Regions from separate parts of the Agrobacterium bohemicum genome, predicted to be linked through region 3. Evidence: predicted binding sites of a transcription regulator. Region 3 holds the regulator's gene; each other region holds the start of a gene.
What was found. The regulator LexA, encoded in region 3, represses DNA repair genes until DNA is damaged. The targets are predictions, from matches to a motif close to TGTTCNNNNTGTGTTCNG.

Region 1: a site for LexA is predicted at 4,364-4,381, ahead of ruvC (crossover junction endodeoxyribonuclease RuvC). Genes of this name have one in related genera too.
Region 2: a site for LexA is predicted at 3,394-3,411, ahead of ATO67_RS16080 (energy-coupling factor ABC transporter ATP-binding protein). Genes of this name have one in related genera too.

What each region holds. Positions count from the first base shown of each region.
Region 1 is NZ_KQ961024.1:510-6,358, forward strand. Features, by position in the region: gene ATO67_RS03170 (MBL fold metallo-hydrolase) at 1-522, shown strand, start outside; gene ATO67_RS03175 (pyridoxamine 5'-phosphate oxidase family protein) at 550-1,053, opposite strand; gene ATO67_RS03180 (YebC/PmpR family DNA-binding transcriptional regulator) at 1,419-2,165, shown strand; gene ATO67_RS03185 (LLM class flavin-dependent oxidoreductase) at 2,236-3,237, opposite strand; gene ATO67_RS03190 (carbonic anhydrase) at 3,566-4,309, shown strand; gene ruvC (crossover junction endodeoxyribonuclease RuvC) at 4,423-4,935, shown strand; gene ruvA (Holliday junction branch migration protein RuvA) at 4,964-5,581, shown strand; gene ATO67_RS03205 (AbrB/MazE/SpoVT family DNA-binding domain-containing protein) at 5,636-5,849, shown strand, end outside.
Region 2 is NZ_KQ961032.1:31,270-37,781, reverse strand. Features, by position in the region: gene ribB (3,4-dihydroxy-2-butanone-4-phosphate synthase) at 1-1,100, shown strand, start outside; gene ATO67_RS16095 (MarR family winged helix-turn-helix transcriptional regulator) at 1,155-1,619, opposite strand; gene ATO67_RS16090 (carboxymuconolactone decarboxylase family protein) at 1,682-2,161, shown strand; gene ATO67_RS16085 (winged helix-turn-helix domain-containing protein) at 2,168-3,358, opposite strand; gene ATO67_RS16080 (energy-coupling factor ABC transporter ATP-binding protein) at 3,471-4,151, shown strand; gene ATO67_RS16075 (CbiQ family ECF transporter T component) at 4,148-4,768, shown strand; gene ATO67_RS16070 (biotin transporter BioY) at 4,783-5,346, shown strand; gene ATO67_RS16065 (histone deacetylase family protein) at 5,381-6,316, shown strand; gene ATO67_RS16060 (exodeoxyribonuclease VII small subunit) at 6,319-6,512, shown strand, end outside.
Region 3 is NZ_KQ961023.1:238,336-244,847, reverse strand. Features, by position in the region: gene ATO67_RS01170 (ComEC/Rec2 family competence protein) at 1-2,008, shown strand, start outside; gene ATO67_RS01165 (glutathione S-transferase family protein) at 2,104-2,781, opposite strand; gene lexA (transcriptional repressor LexA) at 3,166-3,888, opposite strand; gene kdsA (3-deoxy-8-phosphooctulonate synthase) at 4,159-5,007, shown strand; gene eno (phosphopyruvate hydratase) at 5,232-6,506, shown strand.

The DNA.
Region 1 (5,849 bases), on a different contig from region 3:
CATTCGACCCATTACACGCTGTATCCAGACCCGGCGATCAAAAATGTGCTGCATGGCTGGAGCGATATGCCTGACGAAAAGGCCGTGCATAAGTTACAAGTGGATGACGTTTATGTGCGCAATGTCACATCGGACATCCGCAATCGCTGGGGTGGTGGCGGGCTGTTGAAGAAAGACGGCAATTCGATTTTCATTTTTGAAATCGCCGGCCTCTGCATCGGACATCTCGGGCACCTGCACTACGAACTGACGGAAACCCAATATGCGGAAATCGGACGATTGGATGTCCTGATGGTTCCGGTTGATGGGGGATTGACGATGGGGGCAGACAGCATGAGCCGCATCGTCAAACGGCTGAGGTCGGCACTGATTTTGCCGATGCACCAGCCAAGCGCTCTAGAGCAATTTCTGGTGACGTTCGGCGCCCAGTTCAAGATCGCCTATGCCAGCGATCCTGTCATTCGCGTATCCATGCGGAGCCTTCCCCGCCAACCGCAAATTCTCGTGCCGCAAGGCATGTGAATCCATGATTGGCGGGAGAAGAAGACGTTAAGCGAATGATAGATGCTGGCGTACCCCGACGTCGGGTGTCTTGTCGTCGGACAAGTTCGCCTTGGCGATTTCCCAGCCAAATTTCAGCGTGCTGTCCGTGGAGGCCCAGATATCGGCATCATCGACATGTAGCGCAAGCATCGTCAGTTGCGGATCACTCTTACCATGTTCGTACCAGGCAGCGGTCACTGAATTCCAGTATTCTTCGAGCTTTGCCTTGTCATCGCGCACTTCCAGCTTGCCGGACAGGCAGGCGTGATAGTCATGGTCTTTCCCGACAACGCAAAAGTGGGCGCGTGCGCCCGACTTCAGCGCCTGCACGATATGGGCATCCTTTTTGGTGAAGAACCAGATGGTGTTCGTCTTTGGATCCGCATGAGGAGCCATTGGCTGCATATGGCTGTGGAGGCCTTCCAGACCAAGCATGCCGGCATGAACGGAATTGATTTCGTCCCAGAGCTGCCGGGCAGGGGCTTCGCGTGCTTCACTCAGACTGACCATGGAGTAGTTTCCTTCACATTTCTCGTTATCTTTTGCGATGACGGGGACAAGGCCACCCGCATCGGCACTCCTGACCAAAACGAAGAGAATAGATTTCAGTTCCCTAAAGCGTTTCCTTGTTAACTGGAACAGTTCTGCCGGGTATCTTTCCGCCAGGCTCAAGGGCGATTGGCTCGGGCGTACCTAGGGGTGTGCCCTTCGCCAATCGATTTTGCCCTGACGAAAACCTGCTCCGGCAAAACTGTTCCAGTTAACAAGGAAACGCTTTAATGTGTTGAGAGAAGAGTGGGCGCTTGGGCTTGAACCGCAGGGCTATCACACTTATAAGCACCGCAATCCAAACAAACGATCCGATCAGGGGTGCCATGGCTGGCCATTCACAGTTCAAGAACATCATGCATCGCAAGGGAAAACAGGATTCGATTCGTTCGAAGATGTTCTCCAAACTCGCGCGTGAAATCACCGTCGCTGCCAAATCCGGCCTGCCGGATGTGAGCATGAACGCGGCGTTGCGCCTGGCGGTGCAAAACGCCAAAGCGCAGTCGATGCCGAAGGATAATATCGACCGTGCCATCAAGAAGGCGTCTGGCGCGGATGCCGAGAACTACGATTACGTCCGTTACGAGGGTTATGGCCCGGGCGGCACGGCCGTTATCGTCGAAGCGCTGACAGATAACCGCAACCGCACGGCATCCAACGTTCGCTCGATCTTTACCAAGGCTGGCGGTGTGCTGGGCGAAACCGGATCTGTGTCCTTCTCCTTCGACCGCGTCGGTGAAATCACCTACAAGGCCTCTGTTGGAGATGCCGACAGTGTGATGGAAGCGGCGATCGAAGCCGGTGCCGACGACGTTGAAAGCAGCGAAGATGGTCACACGATCATCTGCGGTTTCGAAGCGATGAACGAAGTCTCCAAGGCTTTGGAAGCGGCTCTCGGAGAAGCGGACAGCGTCAAGTCCATCTGGAAGCCGCAGAACACCGTGCCGGTGGATGAAGAAAAGGCGCAGTCTTTGATGAAGCTCATCGATAATCTCGAAGACGACGATGACGTCCAGAGCGTCTATTCCAACTTCGAAGTATCCGAAGAAATCATGGCCAGACTTTCGGCTTGATTGCCTCTCCGCTAAAATTCAACAAGCCCTCGGCAGTGATGCGCGAGGGCTTTTATGTTTCAGACATGGATCAAGCGGCTAGTTTCAACCCGCCACGCACTTCCGCAAACACTTCCACAGAGCGCAGGCGCTTTTCGATGTCGTGGACTGGCATGGAGATGATCAATTCATCCGCGCCGGTGTCTGACAGGAAATCTGCCAGTTTCCGTTCCACCGTCGTATGAGAACCCACCACCGCGTATCTCAGCGTATGATCGACGGTGATACGTTCCATGTCGCTCCAGTGAGCGTCCATGCTTTCGACGGGTTTGGGGAACTGGGTGCGGATGTTTTTCCGCAGGTTGACAAACTGCTGCTGCGCCGAGGTGAACAGGTGTTGCGCCTCTTCATCGGTGTCCGCGCCTACGCCCATGACGCCCACCATGACATAGGGTTTCGAGAGTGTGGCGGAGGGCTGGAAGCGCTCGCGGTAGATGGCGATAGCATCCATCAGCATATCAGGCGCAAAATGTGACGCGAAAGAATATGGCAGACCAAGGGCCGCCGCCAGATGTGCGCTGTAGACGCTGGAGCCCAACAGCCAGATCGGCACGTTGGTATTCATGCCCGGTACGGACAGAATTGCCTGATCCTGTATCGGTTGACCGAGATATTGTTGCAACTCGAGTATGTCCTGAGGGAAGTTTTCGGCTCCCGCATCGAGGTTGCGACGCAGCGCACGCGCAGTGCGCATGTCGGTTCCCGGCGCACGACCCAAGCCAAGATCGACGCGGCCCGGCAGCAGGGCGGCCAGGGTGCCGAACTGTTCGGCGATGACGAGGGGCGAGTGGTTGGGAAGCATGATGCCACCGGAACCGACGCGAATGCGTTTCGTTGCAGCGCCCACATGAGCGATGACGAGGGAGGTTGCAGCGCTGGCGATGCCGGGCATGCCATGGTGTTCGGCAAGCCAGACACGCTCATAACCGTGGTCTTCCACGTGGATGGCCATGCGGCGCGAATTTTCAAGCGCCTTGCTCACGTTCTCGCCTTCGCCAACTGGGGAGAGATCGAGAATGGAAAAAGGGATCATCGTACGCTCCTGACGCGTTTGATATTTTACGTTGGGCAGGATGTAAGCCGCACGGGCAAATTTGCCAGAGCAGTCGCGGCGAATTGATCGATGGATCAAAAAAACTGGTGTTGAACTGCGACGTTTTGGCACGGCACCTTGCTCGCCTTGTTGCGCCTCCTACGTGATGGTAGCGGACCGGGCCCCTCTGACCAGACCATTTTTCTGGTGATGTCGGACCGCATCGAGCGTGCTCGGTGCAGTCTGGCGGGAAACCCAAACTCTCTGAAGATGCTCGATTTATTTTAGCCAAGCGCTTCAGCGCAACTTGCGAAAGAGAGTGTCAATTATGTGCAATCTATCTCGACGTCTTTTGTTGACCGCCGGGGCAGCGACTGCCGCTGCCGCCATTCCTGCCGTGAGCCAAGCCCAGAGTTCACCCTTGCGGCAGGCAGCGCCCCTGAAACACGCGCCCGTCAAGGATGGGAAGTCAGCATTGACACCGGATGGCGCGCTCGATCTTCTCAAAGAGGGTAATCAGGCATTCCTGCGCGATGAACTGGTGTTTGCCGATCGTAACGAAGCGAGGCGGCTTGAGCTTGCCAAGGGACAGGCACCATTTTGCGCTTACGTGTCCTGCTCGGACAGCCGTGTACCACCAGAACTTCTGTTCGGGCGTGGATTGGGTGAACTCTTCATCATTCGTAACGCCGGCAATACGGTCGATACCGTCGCCATGGGCTCGATCGAATACGCCGTTGCCGTCCTCGGTGTGCCGCTCGTGGTTGTGATGGGCCATGAGAGTTGCGGTGCTGTAAAGGCTGCTATGTCGGTCGTTGAGAAAAATGCCCGCTTCCCCGGACAGATCGACAACATGATCGAGCCCATTATTCCAGCCGTGCTGGAGGCCCGTGGAATGGAGGGCGATGCCACGGAAAACGCCGTCAAACAGAATGTGAGGCGCGTCGTGCGGACATTGAGAGAGGAAAGCGACCCGTTGCTGTTGAAGCCCTTGGCAGACGGCAAGATCAAGATTGTCGGCGCCTATTACCACCTCGATACCGGTGCCGTCGATTTCTTCGATGTGATGTAAAGCAATACGGGGAACGGCGGTGTGCCGCCGCTCCCCCTCACATCAAATGAAGGATGTTGTCGTTTTGTTCACTTATCGCTGGCAGGTTTTGTCGCTCAGAGATAGGGTGCCATATGCAAAATGCGATTCGAATTATCGGGATTGATCCGGGACTGCGCCGAATGGGATGGGGTGTCATAGAAACCTTGGGCAACAGCCTGCGTTTCGTGGCGTCAGGCACCGTGACATCGGATGGCGATATGGATCTGGCTTCACGCCTTTGCCAGTTGCATGACGGCCTTGCCGAGATTGTTCATTCCCATCAGCCACATGAAGCCGCCGTGGAGCAGACATTCGTCAACAAGGATGCGGTGGCGACACTGAAACTGGGACAGGCGCGTGGCATTGCCATGCTGGTTCCGGCGCGCGCTGGGTTGCCGGTTGCGGAATACGCCCCGAATGCGGTCAAGAAAGCGGTCATCGGTGTCGGCCACGGCGACAAGCAGCAAATCCACATGATGCTGAAAATTCTCATGCCGAAGGCGGAGTTCAAGGGCAATGACGCAGCGGATGCTCTCGCCATCGCCATTTGCCACGCCCACAATCGCGTCAGCGAGCGCATGCGGCGCGTTCTGGCGGCCAGCTAACCCTTATACACATCGGACGGGCATCGACATGATCGGAAAACTCAAAGGCACTATCGATGAAATCGGCGACGACCATGTGGTCGTTGATGTGCACGGTGTCTGTTACGTCGCCTATTGCTCGACGCGCACCCTGTCACGCCTCGGCTCCGCTGGCGAAGCCGTGGTTCTCTTCATCGAAACCTATGTTCGTGAAGATCAAATCAGGCTTTTCGGCTTTCTCAGTGCGCTGGAGCGTGAATGGTTCAATCTTCTGCAGAGCGTTCAGGGCGTTGGTGCCAAGGTCGCTTTGGCGGTGCTGTCGACGCTTACCCCCTCCGAGCTTGCGAATGCCATCGCGCTCCAAGACAAGGTGGTCGTTTCGCGTGCGCCCGGTGTCGGGCCGAAAGTGGCGGTGCGTATCGTCACGGAGCTTCGCAACAAGGCTCCCGCGTTTGCGGGTGAGGCCTCCGCCTCCATCGGTTTCAAGCAGGAGCTGGGCGAGGGTGTCGCATCCGCGCCGGTGGCCGATGCCGTCTCCGCACTCACCAATCTCGGCTATTCCCGCGATCAGGCGGCCAATGCTGTGGCCGCTGCGCTGAAGAATGGCGGTGAGGGTGGTGACAGCGCCAAGCTGATCCGGCTGGGGTTACGGGAGCTTTCGCGCTAGGACAGCCTGTGTTAATTTCCTTACGATTTTAAAAAAGTAAGAAAGTCGCTTGTTATGGGGTTCCAGACAACCATCACATCCAAGGGGCAAATGACTGTTCCCAAGAATATTCGAGATCAACTCGATATCAAGCCGGGTGACAAATGCTACGTCTGGGTCCGTAATCGCGAGATGGTCGTCGTACCGCGTAACCAGTCTTTCAACGATCTGGCCGGTCTGTTGGGTGCCCCACCCAATGGCAGAAAGCTGACGATTAACGAAATGAACC
Region 2 (6,512 bases), on a different contig from region 3:
TGACATATGATCAGAAGCGTGTCGTTGAAGCTATTCGTGCCTTCGAGGCCGGTGAGATTGTTGTCGTCATGGATGATGACGACCGCGAAAACGAGGGCGACCTCATCGTTGCCGCCGTGCATTGCACGCCTGAACAGATGGCCTTCATCGTGCGCCACACCTCCGGCATCGTTTGCGCCCCCATGCCGAAAGAAGAGGCGAAACGCCTCAACCTCAACGCCATGGTCGCGGAAAACGACAGCGCCCACACCACTGCCTTTACCGTTTCGGTAGACTTCAAACACGGCACAACGACTGGCATTTCCGCGAGCGACCGCAACGTGACGGTTCGCAATCTGGCCAATCCCAACGCGGGCGCTGCCGATTTTACCCGCCCCGGCCACATATTCCCGCTGGTCTCGCGCGAAGGCGGCGTGTTGATGCGCTCTGGACATACCGAAGCGGCTGTCGATTTGTGCAAGCTGGCTGGCCTGCCACCAATCGGCGTCATCAGCGAGTTGGTAAATGACGACGGCACCGTCATGCGCGGGCCGCAGGTTTCGGCCTTTGCCGAGACGCACGGCATGAAACAGGTTTCGGTGGCCGATCTCATCGCCTATCGACAGCGCAAGGAAACGCTGGTCGAGAAGGAAAGCGAGTTCACGCTCGATACGCCATTCGGACCTGCAAAGGCACAAACCTATTCCCTGCCCTGGGACCCGATGGAGCACATGGCGGTCATTTTCGGCGATATCCGTGATGGCGTCGATATTCCCGTGCGCTTGCACCCGGAAAACGTGGCCGACGACGTCTTCGGCAAAAAGCAGCCCGTGCAGCACTACATGGAAAAGATCGCCGCCGAAGGCCGAGGTGTCATCATCTATCTGCGTGAAGGTTCCGTCGGCGTCGGACAGGTCGCCGGACGCCGCAAGTCCCGTGACCCGGAAGAAGCGCATGCTCAAGCTCGCTCCCGCGATGACGAATGGCTGGAAATCGGCCTTGGCGCGCAGATCCTCAAGGAACTCGGCATCAGCTCGATCAAGCTTCTCACCACGCGCGAGCGCCACTATGTCGGCCTCGAAGGTTTTGGTATCAAGATCAGCTCGACCGATATTGGGTAATCGAACATTTGCGGCAGTCGGATTTCCTGATCCGGCTGCCGGTTCCCCTCTCGATCAGCCTTTCGCAGTTCGGACCAACCAGTCGCGCACGGTCTGTTCCTCTGCGTCGCTCAGGCCTTCCAGCATGTCATTCTCAATCGCATAAACCCGCTGCTTGGCGAGAGTGAGCACGGTCAGACCGTTCTCCGTCAACACGATGTGGCGAATACGGCCATGAACGGCATGATCCTGTCGCACCACCAATCCAGCCTTGAGTAGATTGGCGACAATGACACTCATGGTCTGCGGCGTCAGAAGAGCTAGACGAGCAAGATCGGCATTGGAGTGGCCAGGATAGCTGGCAAGCATGGTCAGCACTGAAAACTGTGGCAGTGTCAGAGCGACATCAGCTAGAGCCTGTTCGGCTTGAACACGATAGGCATGGGCCGCCTGCCGAAGAAGATAGCCTAGATAACCGTCGCTACCGCGCTTTCCATCGCCGGGCTGCGGCAAATCCGGTTGAAAGGTTTTTCGACTCATTGTAAGAACTCTTATATGTTATCAGCACTCTTACAATACAGACAATCGAGAGGAAATCCACCATGACCGCCCCGCGCCATTCCGCTCCGTTTAACTATGAAACATTTCAAAAAACCGCTCCAAGCGCCGTTGCAGCGCTCGCCGCGCTTGGGAAGGCTATTGATGATAGCGGACTGGAAAAAGAACTGACAGAACTGGTCAAGCTGCGCGTTTCCCAGATCAACGGCTGCGCTTTCTGCACCCAGCTTCATCTGAACGTAGCGCGAAAGATAGGTGTCGCCGCCAGCAAACTCGACCTGCTGGCCGTGTGGCGCGATGCCGGTCTGTTCTCGGTCCGTGAAAGAGCAGCGCTCGCTTGGGCCGAATATCTGGCGCGGATGGATGCAAAACCCATTCCACAGGACGCCTATGCCGAGCTTTGTACCGTCTTCAGCGACGCCGAAACGACCCATCTGACGGTCGCCATTGGTCAGATCAGCGCCTGGAACAGGATTGCCGGGGCCCTCCGTTTTGCGCCGCCGGTGCCCAAAGGCGGAAGCTGACCGATATCACTCCAACCAGCCATCCAGATACCGCACGCTCTCCACACCCGTAAACTTAGCCAGCCGGTTCAGCTCCGCGTCCAGCTTGGCAAGACGACCTGAAGACGGACGCACACCTTTTTCGAGCCAGAGGCGCCTTACATCCAGCGTTCCGCCTTTGCGCTCCGCTTTCATATCCATCCGACCGATCAACCTGTCCCCTTCGAGAAGCGGGAAGACGTAATAGCCGTATTGCCGTTTCGGCTCCGGCACGAAGACTTCTATGCGGTAGTAGAAACCGAACAGCCGCTCGGTTCGGGCGCGGTTGCGCAGCAGCGGATCGAACGGGCTGAGGACGCGGATGCGGTTGGGCGGCGCGATCTCTGCTTCGGCATCAACGGCAAATCCTTCGAAAGCATAGGATATGCGGTCTTTGCCGCCATCTGAGGACGCCAGAGAAACCTCGCACAATTCTTCACGATGGGTTGCGATCCATTGCCTCGCTTCCTGCGGCGAGATGATATCGAAGAAGGCTGAGATTTCTCCTGATGTCGCAAAGCCCAGCCGCGCCAGCGCTTGGCGGCAGGCCCAGTCCACGAACTCGTCATGGTGGACCTCTTTATCGTGATGTTCAGCCGGAATGACGCGTTCTGCGAGATCGTAGACCTTCTGAAAATTCACCCGGCCAGCCACGGCCAGTTTACCGGTATGCCAGAGATATTCGAGCGCGGTCTTGGACGGGTGCCAGTTCCACCAGCCACCGGATTGATGGCCCTCGGCTTTCATATCCCGTGACATGACAGGACCATTTTCAGCAATGCGGCGATAGGTTTCCTCGAAGGCCGCATCGAACCCCTCCCCTTGCCACCTGCGCCAGCGTTCCAGAATAACTGGCTCCCGACGGCGGAAGCGATGTTTCCAGTAGGGGTAGAAGGCCGAAGGCAGGATAGAGGCATCATGCGTCCAGTGTTCGAACAGCGCCCTATCCTTCTCCAACAGGTCTGTAAGATGCTGACGTTTGTAGGTCTGGTTGCGGGAAAAGATGATCTGGTGGTGCGCCCGCTCCACCGTTGCAATGCTGTCCAACTGCACGAAGCCGAGGTTCGTGATCAAGTTCAGCAGATCGGCTTTGCTCATGGCACAACTGGGCGATGCGGAAAGCCCCTGTCGCGCCAGAAAAATACGTCGTGCTGCTTCGTTGGAAATCAGAATCGCCATGGCAAAAGCCTAGGGTTGCGGGACTGAAAAATCAATGTTCTTTTTTTGTTCCTTATTTCGTTTACCCTCCCCTGCGTTTATAGAACGGTAAGCGCATTTTGGGGACCGGCAGTTGGATATTCGTTTTCACGAGGCAGGCGTGGCGTTTGAAGGCAGAGCGGCTGTCGAACCGCTGTCGCTTGTGCTGACCGAAAGTCGCATCGGCATCATCGGCCTCAACGGTTCAGGCAAAACTACATTTGCGCGGATGATCAACGGCCTGACCAAGCCCACCAGCGGCCATGTAACTGTCAATGGGCTGGATACGATCAAGGACGGGCCAGCCGTTCTCAAGGATGTCGGCTTCATTTTCCAGAACCCGCAGAACCAGATCATCTTGCCTATCATTCGCGATGACATCGCCTTTGGCCTGAAAAACAAGGGGCTGAACACGTCGGCCATCGATGCGGCGGTAGACGCCACCTTGCTGCGTTTCGATATCAAACATCTGGCAAAGCGCCGCGCACATGAGCTTTCCGGTGGGGAACTGCAGCTATCGGCCTTGGCCGCGCTGGCTATCACCAGCCCGAAAATCCTCATTATGGACGAGCCGACCAACCAGTTGGACCTGAAGAACCGCGCTTTGGTGGAGCGAACCATGGCCGCCCTAGAGGAGGATTTGATCGTCATTACCCACGATCTGCCGCTGCTGGAGAGTTTTGACCGCGTGCTTCTGTTCCATGGCAACAGGCTTCACGCCGATGCATCGCCCACTGACGCCATTCGTCTTTACCGCGAATTGGCGCTGACATGAAAAGCCTTCACGTCGAAGGAACAGGCAGGCTCTATCGGCTTTCGCCGCGCATCAAACTTGCGGGCCTTGCGCTCTTCAGCATCGCTCTATTCCTCACCCGCGATCCGCTCATCCTGTCAGCAGCCGTTGCCTTGGCGGGGCTTGTACTGTGGCAAGCGCATCTGGGCTTTGGCGAAGCTGTGGCGCGCCTGCGTCCTGTTTTGCTGACCATCGCCATCATCGCCGTTTTCAGTTTCCTGCTGATCTCGGCGCTGGATGCGACGATTGCCCTGTTTCGGTTGACGGCGCTAACGCTGCTAGCAACGGCTATAACGGCAAGCGTCAGCATTTCGCAGTTCATGGATGAGATCGCATTTGCGCTTCGCCCCCTGGAAAAAATGGGGCTCGCAAATGCTGCCGATGTTGGCCTCGCGGTTGGCCTCGTCGTTCGTTTTGTGCCAGAGGTCATCAATCGTTTCGAGACGTTGCAGGATGCGCATCGCGCTCGCGGGATGAGGGTACGGCCATATACTATTCTGGTGCCGCTCATCATTATGACGTTGAAGGATGCTGATGCCATTGCCGACGCCATTGACGCGCGCGGCTTCAGAGGCCAAACCTCGTCTCCGGATATTTAGAGGGAAACCATTGCATGAAGACCCGTGACCTCGTTCTGATTTCGCTGTTTTCAGCCATCATCATCGCGCTTGGCCTGTTGCCACCAATACCACTAGGTTTCATTCCCGTGCCGATCACAGCCCAATCGCTCGGCGTAATGTTGGCCGGTGTGGTGCTGGGCGCAAAGCGTGGCACGCTGGCAGTGCTGCTCACCATCCTTATCGCCGCTATCGGCCTGCCGGTGCTGTCGGGCGGTCGCGGTGGCCTTTCCATTTTTTACACTCCGACGACCGGCTTTCTGATCGGCTGGATCGCTGCGGCCTTCACCACCGGATATCTGTCTGAGCGTCTGGTCAACAGAGATCAATCCAGCCTCGTACAAGTCGGCAGCTTCTTTCTGGCCAGTGTTGCCGGTGGCGTAATCGTCCTTTACGCATTCGGCATCACCTATCTCGGTTTTGCAGCGGGTATCGGTTTCAACAAGGCCTTCCTTGGCTCCATGGCCTTCATTCCAGGTGACGTCGTCAAGGCCGTTCTTGCAGCATTGGCTGGCCGCGCTGTCATAGCCGGATATCCACTTTTGCCGCAACGCGCATAACGCTGCCAACTGCCCAAGTTCAGGAGTCACCGCCATGGCCACACGGCTTTACGAGCACCCGATATTCCTGGAACACATAACGCCTGCAGGGCACCCGGAGCGACCGGACCGGTTGCGCTCGCTCAACATCGCGCTGGAGCATCCGAATTTCGAGCGGCTGGAGCGGAAAGAAGCACCGCAGGCAAATGAAGATGCTGTGTTGCTGGCGCACCCGGAGAGTCATCTGATTTCGATCATGCGGCAAATTCCCGAGGACGACGGCGAGATCAACCGCATCGAAGCCGACACCTATGCCTCACCCAAAAGCCTGCAAGCGGCGCTGACCGGCATCGGCGCTGCCATGGCGGCGGTGGATGACGTGTTTTCCGGTGCGGCCGATAACGTCTTCGTCGCCAGCCGCCCGCCCGGCCATCATGCAGAGACCGAGAAGGCCATGGGTTTCTGCCTGTTCAACAATGCCGCCATCGCCGCACGCCATGCGCAGAAGGTGCATGGCGCAGAACGTGTCGCCATCGTTGATTGGGATGTCCACCACGGCAATGGTACGCAGGATATTTTCTGGAACGACACATCTGTTCTGTTCTGCTCCACCCACCAAATGCCGCTTTACCCGTGGAGTGGTGATAAAAAAGAGACCGGCATCAAAAACAATGTTGTCAACGCGCCGCTTTCGCCCAATACCGGTAGCGACCACTTTCGCGAAGCGTTCAAATCGCGCGTGCTGCCTGCGCTGTCAGATTTTTCCCCGGATATCATTATTATCTCCGCAGGCTTTGATGCGCACCACCGCGATCCACTGGCGCAGATCAATCTGGTGGGCGATGATTTCGATTGGGCAACGGGGCGAATTCTGGAGATGGCCGACAAATTCGCCGCGAACCGGGTCGTCAGCCTGCTTGAAGGTGGCTATGATCTGGAAGGGTTGGCGGAATCGGCAGCCATGCATATTTTGAGAATGATGAAGGGTTGAACATGACGGAAAATGCCAACACAGCCGATGTCAGCGGTTATTCTTTCGAAAAGGCTGTCGCCGAGCTGGAAAGCATTGTCGCCCGTCTGGAGCGCGGCGACGTAGCGCTGGACGAATCCATCGCCATTTACGAGCGCGGCGAAGCCCTGAAAAAACATTGCGAAACCCTGCTGACGGCTGCTGAAAAGCGCATCGA
Region 3 (6,512 bases):
CGTCGAGCGCCGTGAGCTCGATGCACGGGGATCGTGGCGGTACGTCGTTGCCTTGAAATCCACGTCCAGCCCGGAACTTACGAGGCCGCCGGGCCGAATTTCACTGGTGGCCCGAAGCCGCCATGATGCCATTCTCATCGGCCAGACGGTAACCGGCAAAGCGCGTCTCTCTCCGCCCTCCGGCCCCGCATTGCCGGGGCTTAACGACTTTGCGTTTGCGTCTTTTTTCAACGGTATTGGTGCTACGGGATTTTTCTATGGGCCGCCCCAAACAATCCCCATGGATTTGAATGAGGTCTCGGGCAGCCTTGCGCAAAAGGCAGATACGTGGCTTTACCAGCTTCGCAGCCACATCGCCCAGCGCATTCGCGACCTGATCGGTGGAGATGCAGGTGCCTTTGCCGCATCAATCGTCACCGATGAGAGACGTGCGATTTCCAATGAGACGATGGAGGCTCTGCGGGTTTCCGGTCTAGCGCATATCGTTGCTATTTCCGGGCTGAACATGGCGCTGGCCGCTGGCATATTCTTCGTGGGAATGCGCATGGCTTTCAGCTTGTTTCCCGGTTTCTCACAACGCTGGCCCGTAAAGAAAATATCGGCATTTGCAGCGCTCTTGATGACACTTGCCTACTACCTCATTTCAGGGTTTGCAGTCTCAGCGGAACGGGCTTGGTTGATGATGTCAATCATGCTTTTCGCAGTTCTGGTCGACAGGCCGTCGATAAGCATGCGCAACGTCGCACTCTCGGCCATCGTCATCATCGTTCTGTCGCCGCATGAGGTGATGGGTCCAAGCTTTCAGATGTCCTTTGCCGCCACGCTCGCACTGGTGTCAGGATATGCGTTCTGGAGCCGATGGCGCGGGGCAAGAGAGCGCTTCGTGATCGCTCGCCCGCCATGGTGGTTATCGCTGGGCGGACAGGCCACGACGATCATCGGCGGTGTGGTGGTCACCTCACTGATCGGTGGCATTTCGACCGCGATCTATTCGATCGAACATTTTCACCGGATCACGACTTATGGGCTTGCTGCAAATCTGGCGGCGATGCCAATCATGTCGCTCATTGTCATGCCGTTTGCTCTGGTCGGCATGTTGTTGATGCCGTTTGGTCTCGACGCTCCGTTTATCAAGGTTATGGGCTATGGCATGGCTATGGTGATCGAGGTTGCCAATACAGTGTCTAGCTGGGGAGGAGACGCGACGATTGGACGCCAGAACGGGTGGTTTCTGGCCGTCTCGACCACTGGCTTTCTGCTCTTGGCGCTTCTACGGACACGGCTTGCCCTGATAGGCTTGCCATTCATAATAGCGGGGTTCGTCATACTCGTAACGGAGCAGGCGCGCAACAAGCCGGATCTGCTGATCTTCGAAGACGGTTCTCTTGTGGCATTGACGTCTAAAGACACTGTTGCGACCACCAAATCCCGCGCCTCCGGTTTTGTCTATGAGCAATGGGAAAGAGCGGTGCCTCTACCGGGGCGTCACATTCCGCCGAAAATGCTGGAGCGTTTGACGTCACCTGATGGTGACGATGGTGTTGGAACCGATGCTTCATCATCCCGTGTTATCGGCCTGACCGACCTCGATAAATCGAAGATGAAGAAGGAGATGCAGGCAGCATCGGCAGACATGAATATTTTCACCTGCCGCAAAGACATGTGGTGCGCGGGAAAGTCGAGCACCGGCGTAACTGTCGCCGTGGTCTCCAACACGGCGCTGACTGGCACGGCATGCGATGTTGCCGACGTCGTCGTTATCACACGCAGGACATCCTTAGAGACGTGTCGATCCGGTGCAGTTCTGATCACTCAAGAAACATTGCGACGCACCGGCTCCATGGAAATCTGGCTTGGTTTCAAAGGTGAACCCGTTGCGAGGGCAAGTGCTGCGATGCATGGTCAGAACCGCTCATGGAGCATGCATCGCAGCTACGACTGGCGCAGCAGAGAGTTCACTCAAAAGCTTCCAGCTCACATTGAGCAGATGTTGTCTCGCCAACCTTAGCGCGTTGACGGAGAAACGGGGGGGTGTAACTGCTACGTGCCGCAGTCGACACCGTCTTCCGTAACCCATGCTAAAAAGCTGCGTTCGCCTCTGCGTTATTCTGCGCGCAGATCTTCCGTCCACTCTCCGACTGCCCCGGCCTCAGCTTCGTGGCCAGCATCCCGCCATGTTTCCAGCAAGGCTGCGTCTTGCCATTCCTGCATCGCAGGTAGTGAAAGTAGCCGGTTTTTATAGGCGTCTGCTTCCACCGACAGCGGCGTGTTATAGGTTTGGAAACGGAACGCGACCGGGCAATAAAACGCATCAACAGCGGTGAATTTCTCTCCCGCCAGAAATGGGCCTCCAAACGAGGACAGACCTTGCCGCCACAACGCATCGATACGTAAAATGTCCTTCATTAAAGGCTCATTGATTGCCGATGGACGAATACGCAAGCCGACGGTCATCGGGTGTTCATTGCGCAGGCTCTGAAAGCCGGAGTGCATTTCGGCAGAGGCCGAGCGAGACCATGCGCGCGCTTTGACGTCGGATGCCCATACACCATCGTGGCGTTCTGCCAAATATTCTGCGATTGCGAGCGTATCCCAAACAGTTAGGTCATCTTCGACAAGACATGGAACCTTGCCTGTAGGAGAGAAATCCAGAAAATTGTCGTTCGATGTTCCAAACTTCACGAGCTTTTCGTCAAACGCAATCCCAAGTTCTTTCATCAAAACCCAAGGTCGCAGCGACCACGAAGAATAATTCTTATTGGCTATATAAAGATCATACATGGCATTTCCCCTCGTTACCCAGCATGCCTAGCGCGAGAATACCGCATGATCCAGACGGTCGAGACGATGACGCTTATCAAACTATTTGATGGACAGCCTCGGTTGTACTCAAAGCAAATTTCAAAAGAGTCAATTAAGCGAGGGCTACCAATCATCTTGCCAATTCGGCAAAGACCATCGAACTCCAGTCGCCAATCTAAAAAATGATTACCCGGATAACAAGTTGGAGGCCGCCGAAGACAAAAAAAGAAGTTTTGTTGCTGTAATGAATTGCTGAACGCGGCCACGACCCGTCGCTGGGCGCCTAATCATAATGACGATAAACGGAGCCGCTCGATTGAAGTTAAAAAAGGGCAAATCAGGCTCAAGCTTGCCTTTACACTCTTAATGGTACCGGCGGATCAGTCCAACGAGTTTGCCTTGAATTTTTACTCTGTCAGGCCCGAAAATGCGGGTCTCGTAGGCAGGGTTTGCAGCCTCTAGTGCGATAGATGCACCTTTGCGCCGAAACCGCTTTAAGGTCGCTTCTTCATCGTCGACCAGAGCGACGACGATATCGCCCGGATTTGCGGTGTTTACGTCGCGAATGATAACGGTATCGCCGTCGAAAATCCCGGCTTCGATCATCGAATCGCCTTTGACTTCCAGTGCATAATGTTCGCCCGAGCCCAGCATATCCATCGGAACGACAACGTCGTGGGTGTTGTTCTGGATCGCAGAAATAGGCACGCCAGCAGCGATTCTGCCCATCACAGGGACACTCACGGCATTGGACAGGCTGTCGTTGGTGGCAACGGGACGCGCTATTGGCTCCGCTGGCTTCGACTTGCCCAGACTACCTTCGATAACGCTCGGAGAAAAGCCACGCTGCGGTTTAGCTCGAGGAGAGTATGATTCGGGAAGTTTGATAACTTCCAATGCGCGGGCTCTATTCGGTAGCCGGCGAATAAAACCACGTTCTTCCAAGGCGGTGATCAACCGATGGATGCCTGACTTCGAAGCTAGGTCGAGTGCATCCTTCATTTCATCGAAAGATGGAGGCACGCCAGACTCCTTCATTCTCTCATGAATGAATAAAAGCAATTCCTGCTGTTTGCGCGTGAGCATGAAGAAACACCCTTGGAGATTCGAGGCGGAGATTCGTGAAACAAATACAGAACGAACACTATATGTTCCATATGTGTTCTGCAATCCCTTAAAATTCCGTCAAATTCATTTAAGCGTTTTCGGATGATTAAATTCGTATTCCGGAGTCGTCATGAATATCCTCGACAGTGACTCCGGCACAGCTTGCTGCTAAGTGCATGCCCAATACAGATTTGGGATTATTTCGGTGGCACGCCATCGAGACCGTCCGCTATATGCTGAGGGAAGACGATGAGTGTGACGAACAATCTGAAAGTTGTGGCGGGGCAGGGCTCCAAGGCGGTGTCGTTTGCCAATACCGAACGTTTCTCGCTGATCGCCGGACCGTGTCAGATGGAGAGCCGCGACCACGCGTTCATGATTGCAGAAACGCTCGCGGAACTATGCAGCAGGCTTGGGATCGGGCTAGTCTACAAATCGTCTTTCGATAAGGCCAATCGTACGTCGCTTTCCGGCCAACGCGGCATCGGCATCGATAAGGCGTTGGAGATTTTTGCTGAGCTGAAGACGCAGTTTGGTTTTCCCGTGCTGTCGGACATTCATACGGAAGAGCAGTGCGGCATCGTTGCGCCGGTGGTTGATATTCTACAGATTCCGGCTTTCCTCAGTCGTCAGACTGACCTCCTTGTCGCGGCCGCGAAAACCGGTCGCGTCATAAACGTCAAAAAAGGCCAGTTTCTGGCGCCATGGGACATGAAGAACGTGCTGGCGAAGCTGAATGAAAGCGGAAACCCGAACGTTCTCCTGTGTGAACGTGGCGCGTCCTTCGGTTACAACACACTCGTGTCCGACATGCGTTCACTTCCAATCATGGCATCGCTTGGCGCGCCCGTCGTTTTTGATGCGACCCACTCCGTACAGCAACCGGGCGGGCAGGGTGGGTCGACCGGTGGTCAGCGTGAGTTCGTGGAAACGCTGTCCCGGGCGGCTGTCGCGGTCGGTATCGCGGGTCTTTTTGTTGAAACGCACGAAGATCCGGACAACGCTCCGTCAGATGGACCCAACATGGTTCACTTGAAGGATATGCCGAAGCTTCTTGAGAAGCTGTTGGCCTTCGACGACATCGCCAAAGCCGCCTGACCGGTTTTGGCCCCAATCGGCCTTTATCTAAAACCGGCACATTGAGTGGGCGCTGTCATTGTAATTTCTTTTGCATCGTCTACAGCAACTGAAGACATTCAATCGACTCGCAGCTCTGGCGACCGGTTTTATCGCGCAGCCAATCCGAAAAGCGCTTCACAGTGTTCGGGATGCGCTTTAAGACAGGCAGCTGAAAAAACTGTTCCAGTCCCAAGGGAGAGATCATGACAGCCATTACCGACATCATCGCACGCGAAATCCTCGACAGCCGTGGTAACCCGACTGTTGAAGTCGATGTCTATCTGGAAGACGGCTCCTTCGGCCGTGCGGCCGTTCCATCGGGTGCCTCGACAGGTGCGCATGAAGCCGTTGAGTTGCGCGATGGTGGCAAGCGTTACCTCGGTAAAGGTGTCGAGAAGGCAGTTGAGGCCGTCAACACGGAAATCTTCGACGTTCTTGGTGGTTTCGATGCCGAAAGCCAGATTCATGTCGATAACACTCTGATCGAACTGGATGGCACACCGAACAAGTCTCGCCTCGGCGCCAACGCCATTCTCGGCGTGTCGCTCGCTGTTGCCAAGGCTGCAGCCGAAACAACTGGCCTGCCGCTCTACCGCTACGTTGGTGGCCCAAATGCGCATCTGCTGCCGGTTCCGATGATGAACATCATCAATGGCGGCGCGCATGCCGACAACCCGATCGATTTCCAAGAATTCATGATCATGCCGGTCGGCGCGGAAAATATCCGTGACGCTGTGCGAATCGGCGCGGAAATCTTCCATGTACTGAAAAAGGAACTGTCGGCTCAGGGTTTCAATACGAACGTCGGTGATGAAGGCGGTTTCGCTCCAGGTCTGAAAAGCGCCCCTGAAGCGCTCGATTTCATCATGAAGTCTGTTGAAAAAGCTGGCTACAAGCCAGGCGACGACGTCGCACTTGCTCTCGATTGCGCTTCGACTGAATTTTTCAAGAACGGCAAGTATGAGATGGAAGGCGAAGGCCGTACGCTGGAACCTGAAGCCATGGCGGATTACCTCGCTGAACTGGCAGCCAAATACCCGATCATCTCCATCGAAGACGGCATGGCCGAAGACGATTGGGACGGCTGGAAGTACCTGACCGACAAGATCGGTTCCAAGGTTCAGCTCGTAGGCGACGATCTTTTCGTCACCAACTCCGCGCGCCTTCGTGACGGTATCAAGATGGGCGTTGCCAACTCCATCCTCGTAAAAGTCAACCAGATCGGCTCGCTGACAGAAACGCTCGATGCTGTTGAGACGGCTCACAAGGCTGGCTACACCGCTGTTATGTCGCACCGTTCGGGCGAAACCGAAGATTCGACAATTGCCGATCTTTCGGTTGCAACCAACTGCGGACAGATCAAGACGGGCTCCCTTTCGCGTTCTGACCGTCTGGCCAAGTACAATCAGTTAATACGAATTGAAGAAATGCTCGGTCCGCAGGCGGCTTATGCTGGTCGCTCTATCCTGCGCGGCTGATACTGC